DNA from 3 places in the Arthrobacter sp. Y3225116 genome. Region 2 is predicted to be linked to each of the others. Evidence: riboswitches for the same ligand, from Rfam matches in the RefSeq annotation. Region 2 holds a riboswitch; each other region holds the start of a gene.

The links. Region 2 has a riboswitch for S-adenosylmethionine ahead of AC5RV2_RS09300 (LLM class flavin-dependent oxidoreductase). Riboswitches for the same ligand answer to the same signal wherever they lie in the genome.
Region 1: it holds a riboswitch for S-adenosylmethionine, as region 2 does, so the genes downstream of both, AC5RV2_RS08735 (bifunctional o-acetylhomoserine/o-acetylserine sulfhydrylase) here and AC5RV2_RS09300 (LLM class flavin-dependent oxidoreductase) in region 2, are expected to answer to the same signal.
Region 3: it holds a riboswitch for S-adenosylmethionine, as region 2 does, so the genes downstream of both, AC5RV2_RS07130 (O-acetylhomoserine aminocarboxypropyltransferase/cysteine synthase family protein) here and AC5RV2_RS09300 (LLM class flavin-dependent oxidoreductase) in region 2, are expected to answer to the same signal.

The regions. Positions count from the first base shown of each region.
Region 1 covers NZ_JBNHGL010000069.1:2,756-5,013, forward strand. Annotated here, with positions in the region: gene AC5RV2_RS08730 (VOC family protein) at 127-768, opposite strand; SAM riboswitch class IV at 995-1,109, shown strand; gene AC5RV2_RS08735 (bifunctional o-acetylhomoserine/o-acetylserine sulfhydrylase) at 1,177-2,258, shown strand, end outside.
Region 2 covers NZ_JBNHGL010000077.1:3,450-5,707, reverse strand. Annotated here, with positions in the region: gene AC5RV2_RS09300 (LLM class flavin-dependent oxidoreductase) at 1-1,259, opposite strand, end outside; SAM riboswitch class I at 1,348-1,437, opposite strand; SAM riboswitch class IV at 1,587-1,701, opposite strand; gene AC5RV2_RS09295 (CoA-binding protein) at 1,834-2,250, opposite strand.
Region 3 covers NZ_JBNHGL010000048.1:11,816-14,073, forward strand. Annotated here, with positions in the region: gene AC5RV2_RS07130 (O-acetylhomoserine aminocarboxypropyltransferase/cysteine synthase family protein) at 1-918, opposite strand, end outside; SAM riboswitch class I at 1,013-1,107, opposite strand; gene malQ (4-alpha-glucanotransferase) at 1,330-2,258, shown strand, end outside.

The sequences.
Region 1 (2,258 bases), on a different contig from region 2:
GCCATGTGGAAAACCTTGGCCCTGCAGGACGATCTGGAGGGCTTGACCACTCAAAAGCTCCGTTTCGGGCGTCTGCTCCTTCTATAAAGTGAGCGGACGCCCGAAACGGAGCGATGCCGCAAAGACTTACAGTTCGACGATCCCGTTGGCGGTTTCGAAGCGGACGGACAGGATGCCAGGCGTACCGTTCGGTGCCGTCCAGGCGACCTTGACGTCGTCCAGCAGGCCGTCGACCGGGGTGCCCAGCCAATCCGCCACCCGCTCGGAAGAACCGGCGATGGTCAGGCCGATCAGCTTGACCGTGGCGGGGCGGGCGTTGGACGGGTGCAGCGGTTCGGTGCCGTCATCCCAGCGCAGCATGTAGGGCACCTGCGGGTCGGCGATGAGGCCCTTGATCCCGATCTGCTGCCAGCTCAGTTCCTGCCCATCCGGGAACTTGCGGTTGCCGGGAACCGCGTGGCGGCCCAGCCGTTCTTCGAACGGGGTCAGGTCGTCGACCGCCACGCACCAGCCCATCCAGCCTCCGCCGGCTTCCGACCGCGCCCGCACGGCCTGGCCGAAGGGGGCTTTGTCGGAAGCGGGGTGGTCGAGCACCTCCACCACCTCCAGGTAATGGTGGTCGGTGAGGGGGAAGATCATATTGCGGGTGCCGAAGCGGGGGTGAACCCCGCCCTTGACGGCGTCGATGCCCAGGGCTTTGGCGATCCGCTCTGAGGTGGCAGCCAGACCGTCGGGTTCAGCAGCATAAGAAACATGGTCGAAGCGCATGGCATTATCTTGGCACTTTGTGAACCCGCTCTCGACTTAGGGTGACCTAAGTCACTCAGCTTGCGGCTCGTGCGGCGGCCCGTATTCCTGACACTGATTCCCCTCGGCGACATCCAGCCAGGCAAAGCGGCCGGGCGGGCGGGCGGACACACGGGCGGCGGGGGCCGGTCGGTCATAAGGTGTCATATTGTTGCGGCCGCCGGCTTGTCTGCGGAGACTGGAGGCAGGTCATGAGTGCCAGCGCAAAACCCCGGTTTGCTGGCCGGCAACCCTCCAACCGCGGTGGGGTGCCCCGGGTGAAGACCAGGCAGCCGCCACAAGGCGGTGCGCAAGCGCGGGTCACACCCGGGACAGACATGCCGGCACGGCCGGATCCCGGATGGCCCCTTCCAGTGAAGGAGTTGCACCATGTCCAATGCCGATTGGTCCTTTGAAACCCGTCAAATCCACGCAGGGCAGGAGCCGGATGCCGCCACGGGCGCCCGCGCACTGCCGATCTACCAGACCACCTCGTTTGTGTTCCCGAGCGCGCAGAGCGCGGCCGACCGGTTCGCCCTGTCCGAACTGGCGCCCATCTACACCAGGATCGGCAATCCCACCCAGGAAGCGGTCGAGACCCGGATCGCCAACCTGGAGGGCGGTGTCGGCGCCCTGCTGCTTGCTTCGGGCCAGGCCGCGTCGACGTTCTCCATCCTCAACCTGGCCGAGGCCGGCGACCACATCGTGGCCAGCCCCAGCCTGTACGGCGGCACTTACAACCTGTTGCGCACCACGCTGCCCAAGTTCGGCATCGAGGTCACCTTCGTCGAGGATCCGGACAACCTGCAGCAGTGGCGCGATGCCGTCAAGCCGAATACCAAGGCGTTCTTCGGCGAGGTCGTCTCCAACCCGCGCCAGGACGTACTGGACCTGGAGTCGGTCAGCGCCATCGCCCACGAAAACGGCGTGCCGCTGATCGTGGACAACACCTTGTCTACCCCGTACCTGATCCGCCCGATCGAGTGGGGGGCCGACATCGTGCTCCACTCGGCCACCAAGTACCTCGGCGGCCACGGGACGGCGATCGGCGGCGTGATCGTTGACGCCGGAACGTTTGATTTCGCCGCCAACCCGGAGAAGTTCCCCGGGTTCAACACGCCGGACGACACCTACAACGGGCTGGTCTTCGCCCGCGACCTCGGCGTCAACGGCGCTTTGGGAGCCAACCTGGCCTACATCCTCAAGGCCCGGGTGCAGTTGCTGCGCGACCTGGGGTCCGCCATCTCGCCGTTCAATGCGTTCCTGATTGCCCAGGGGCTGGAGACGCTGAGCCTGCGCGTGGAGCGGCATGTGGCCAACGCGCAGAAGGTGGCCGAATTCCTGGAAGAGCACGACGACGTTGCCTCCGTCGCGTACCTCGGCCTGCCCTCCAGCCCCTGGTACGAGCGCGGCCGCAAGTACGGCCCGAAGGGGACCGGCGCCATCGTCGCGTTCGAAATCAAGGGCGGCAT
Region 2 (2,258 bases):
ATGTCCTCGAAGGTGCCCGGGGTGATCGCGTAGGCCAGGTTGAACCCGTCCACGTCGGTCTCGTCGACCCACTCCACGAGCTTGGCGGCCACCTCCGCGCCGGAGCCGACGGTGATCGGGCCGAAACCGCCGACGCCGACCCATTCGGCCAGCTGGCGGATGGTCCACGGCTTGCCGCTGTCGCCGGACGCCTTTTGGAACGTCTCCACCGAGGACTGGATGGCATTGGACTTCACGTTCCCGCCGATCACGTCGTCCGGGCCGTAGGTGGAGAGGTCAATGCCCATCCAGCCGGAGATCAGCGCCAGCGCGCCGTTAATGTCCGCGTAGGACTTGTAGTCCTCGAATTTGGCCTGCGCGGCGGCGGTGTCCGGTCCGGTCACCACGGTCTGCATCGCGTAGATGCGCACGTCGTAGCGGTCGCGCCCGGCAGCTTCCACGGCGTCGCGGATCTTCTTCACGGATGCGGCGAGCATCTCCTTGGTGGGGCAGGTCACGAACACCGCCTCGGCGTTCTCGGCGGCGAACTCGGTGCCGCGCTTGGAGGCGCCGGCCTGGAAGATGACCGGGGTGCGCTGCGGGCTCGGCTCGGTAATGGCGATGCCGGGAACCTTGAAGTACTTGCCCTCGTGCCGGATCTCGTGGACCTTGGACGGGTCGGTGAAGACGCCGGTCTCCGCGTCCTTGACCACGGCGTCGTCCTCCCACGAGCCCTCGAGCAGCTTGTAGATGACCTCGAGGTATTCGTCCGCGTGGTTGTACCGCTCGTCGTGCTCCAGCTGGTCTTCCTGGCCCATGTTGCGCGCCGCCGAGGGCAGGTAACCGGTGACCACGTTCCAGCCGACCCGCCCGTTGGTCAGGTGGTCCAGCGTGGCCAGGCGACGGGCGAACGGGTAGGGGTGCTCGTAGGCGGTGCCGGCGGTGACGCCGAAGCCGAGGTTCTCGGTCACCGCGGCCATCGCCGAGACCAGCATGAACGGATCGTTCACCGGGACCTGGGTGCCGGCGCGCAGCGTCGTCTCGTTGGACGAGCCGAACACGTCGTAGGTGCCGAGCACGTCGGCGATGAACAGGCCGTCGAAGAGGCCCTTTTCCAGCACCTTGGCCAGATGGGTCCAGTAGCCGATGGTGTTGTAGGTGGCGGACTTGTCCTGCGGGTGGCGCCATAGTCCGGGCGACTGGTGGCCCACGCAGTTCATGTCGAAGGCGTTGAAACGAATCTGGCGCCGGGGGTTGGGCTGCGGGTTGTTCACGGTCATGTCAGGCTCCTTTTCTGATGAGAAGAGCCCGCGCCGGCCCTCCGTCGGGCATGCGGCTGCCAACGGAAGACCAACGAGAGATCGAGCTTCTCCATCGGTCCTGGCGGTAGCACCTTCCTCAGGGAGGGGGTTGCTGCGGCGTCAACAAGCCAGGTCTCTCGGCCGCTCTGGATGGGTACGTCTCCCATTGGACACCTTGGGGTGCCGGAAGGGAAATGTCCTGCGTCACGCGGGGTAAGAATTACGACGCCGGTGTGGCTCCTCTCGGCGGGGCTCCCGCCGGAGCTGCGGCGCGGCAACCGTCACGGTTGGGGCGCAGCCCGGAGGGGGCCGTACTTGCCGGGCACGGTGTTGTGCGCGGCCGGATCCTCATCTGGGGCACCCCGCTACGGGAGAGGGTTGCCGCCCAACCAGCCAGAGCTTGTCGTTGGGACTCTTGATCTCGGAGTCGAGTATGCCGGGGCCGATCCGGCGCAGGGAACCACGTGACAGGCCGTGACCTTCCGGGGCGTAATGTTACGGGCGCCTCATCGTGCGGGCGGGCCGCGTCGGGCGGGCACCGAGCTCACCCGACCTAAAGGCCGAGGCGCGGGGCCTCGATCGCCGGGCAGGTATCCATGACGACGTCCAGACCGGCCGCCTTGGCCCGTTCCGCCGCGGCTTCGTCGACGACGCCCAGCTGGAGCCACACCGCCTTGGCACCGATTTCGATGGCCTGGTCCACCACCGGGCCGACCTTCTGGGAGTTCACGAAGCAGTCCACCACGTCGATCTCGCCGGGAATGTCCCCGAGCTTTTGGTAACCGGTCAGGCCGAGGACGTCGTCGCCCTGCAGGTTGACGGGGACGACTTCCATGTCCAGTTGGTCCATCAGGTACCGGGAGATGCGCATGGCCACCCGGTGCGGGTTCGTGGACAGGCCGACGACGGCCCAGCGGCCCGGCGTGCTCAGCAGCCGGTAGACGGCCTCGGGGTCATTTTGGTGTGCCATGGCGCCAC
Region 3 (2,258 bases), on a different contig from region 2:
CTCGGCCACGGTACGGGCGTTGGCCAGGTGCTCGTCCATCCGCTGCGCCAGCGTTTCCACGCCCTGCAGCAGCTGGAACGCGGACTGCGCGGACAGTGACGGGCCGATGTCGCGCAGCTGCTCGGACCGGAGCTTGGTGAGGAAGCCGTACTCGCCGAAGTTGCCCCACCAGGACACGTTGCCGTAGCTGGGCACCGGTTCGGTCATCTGCGGGAACTTGCCGTTGCCCCAGTTGAAACGGCCGGATTCGACGACGACGCCGCCCAGGGTGGTGCCGTGGCCGCCCAGGAACTTGGTGGCGGAGTGGATCACGATGTCCGCGCCGTGCTCGATCGGGCGGATCAGGTAGGGCGTGCTCAAGGTGGCGTCCACGACCAGGGGGATCCCGGCGTCGTGCGCCACCGCGGCCAGGCCGGCGAGGTCCGCGATGTCGCCGGACGGGTTGGCCACGATCTCCGTGTAGACGGCCTTGGTGTTCTCCCCGATGGCCGCGGCGAAGTCGGCCGGGTCGTTGGAGTCGACGAAGGTGGTCTCCACCCCGAACCGGCGCAGCGTCACGTCCAGCTGGGTGATGGTGCCGCCGTAGAGCTTGGACGAGGCCACGATGTGGTCGCCCGACCCGGCCAGGGCCGCGAAGGTGATGAACTCGGCGGCCATGCCCGACGACGTGGCCACCGCGCCGATGCCGCCCTCGAGCGAGGCGATGCGCTCCTCGAACGCGGCGACCGTGGGGTTGCCGATGCGGGAGTAGATGTTGCCGTACTTCTGCAGCGCGAAGAGGTTCGCGGCGTCGTCGGTGTCCTTGAACACGAACGAGGTGCTCTGGTAGATCGGTACGGCTCTTGCACCGTGCTCGGCGTCGGGCGTGCCGCCGGCGTGCAGGGCGCGGGTGCGGAAACCGAATGTGCGTTCAGCCATCAGGCGCTTGCTCCTTCAAAACTTGGGTTCCCGGGCAATGACGGTCCTGGCGGCACCGGGCAGGCACCGTCCGGATCAAAGATTGCTTGCGCTCTCTCCATCGCTTCTGGCGGTAGCACCTTTCCGGTGGCGTCCGGATGGTTGCTGCGGTGTCAAAGAGCCAGATCTCTCAACCGCTCGGGATGGTCCCGTCCATTCTCGCAACCAACCGCCGCGGCGCCAAAAAATGTTGAGCCGCGTTGCGTCCGGGGTTGGGCGCCTTCGGACTTGGGGTGGGCGCCTTGCGGTTGCCCCTGGCTTGCGGTTGCCCGGCACGACGGCGGTGCTCGCCGCGCGTCGGGCCACGATCTTCGCCGTCCCGGCCCAGGACGGACGTTCACGGGTCCGGACAGTTCACCGTAGATTGGATCTATGGCTGAACTTTCGGCGCTGCAGCGCCTCGCGGGGAAACATGGCGTTGGCATTACCTTCCATGGCTGGGACGGGGGCGAGAAAACAGTCAGTGAGGCAACGCTGGTTTCCGTCCTCACCGCGCTGGGCGTCCCCTGTGCCACCGACGATGATGTGACGGCTTCCCTCCGAGCCGCTGAACTGGCACCGGTGCAGCGCACGCTGCCGCCCGCCGTCGTCGTCCGCCAAGGCACCGCCACCGAGGTTCCGGTCAATGCGCGGCCCGGCGTCCGTCCGCGGGTCCGGATCCTGCTGGAGGACGGCTCCCGGCGCGACGTCGAGGTGCTGGCCGGCGGGCGGGAGGAGTCGGAAGATGCTCCGCCTGTTCGTTTCACGGCGGTGGTGCCGGCCGACATCCCGCTGGGCTGGCACACGCTGGAAGTCGCGGAACGGTCCGAGGCGATGGAGTCCGGAACCGACGCGGCCGCAGACCGGACGGAGGCGCTGGAGCCCGGAACCGGCGCGGCCCCGGAACCGGCCGACAGCCAGGCACGGTGCGCCCTCGTGGTCACCCCGCGGCGCCTGACCACCGCCGACCGCCTGCCCCGGACGTGGGGGTTGATGGCACAGCTGTACTCCGTGCGCTCGCGGTCCTCCTGGGGCATCGGCGACCTCCATGACCTGGCCAGCCTCGCCGAAACGGCTGCCGCGAAGGGCGCGGGGTTCGTCCTGATCAACCCGCTGCACGCGGCCCAGCCGAAACCGCCGGTTGAGCCCTCGCCCTACCTGCCCTCCACGCGCCGGTTCGTCAACCCGCTGTACCTGCGGGTCGAGGACGTGCCCGAAGCCAGCGGCGTCCCGCTGGCCAACAACTTCCACGAGGCGAACCTGGACGCCGGCATCCTGGACCGCGACCCGGTGTTTGCGGCCAAGCTGCAGGCGCTGGAAGC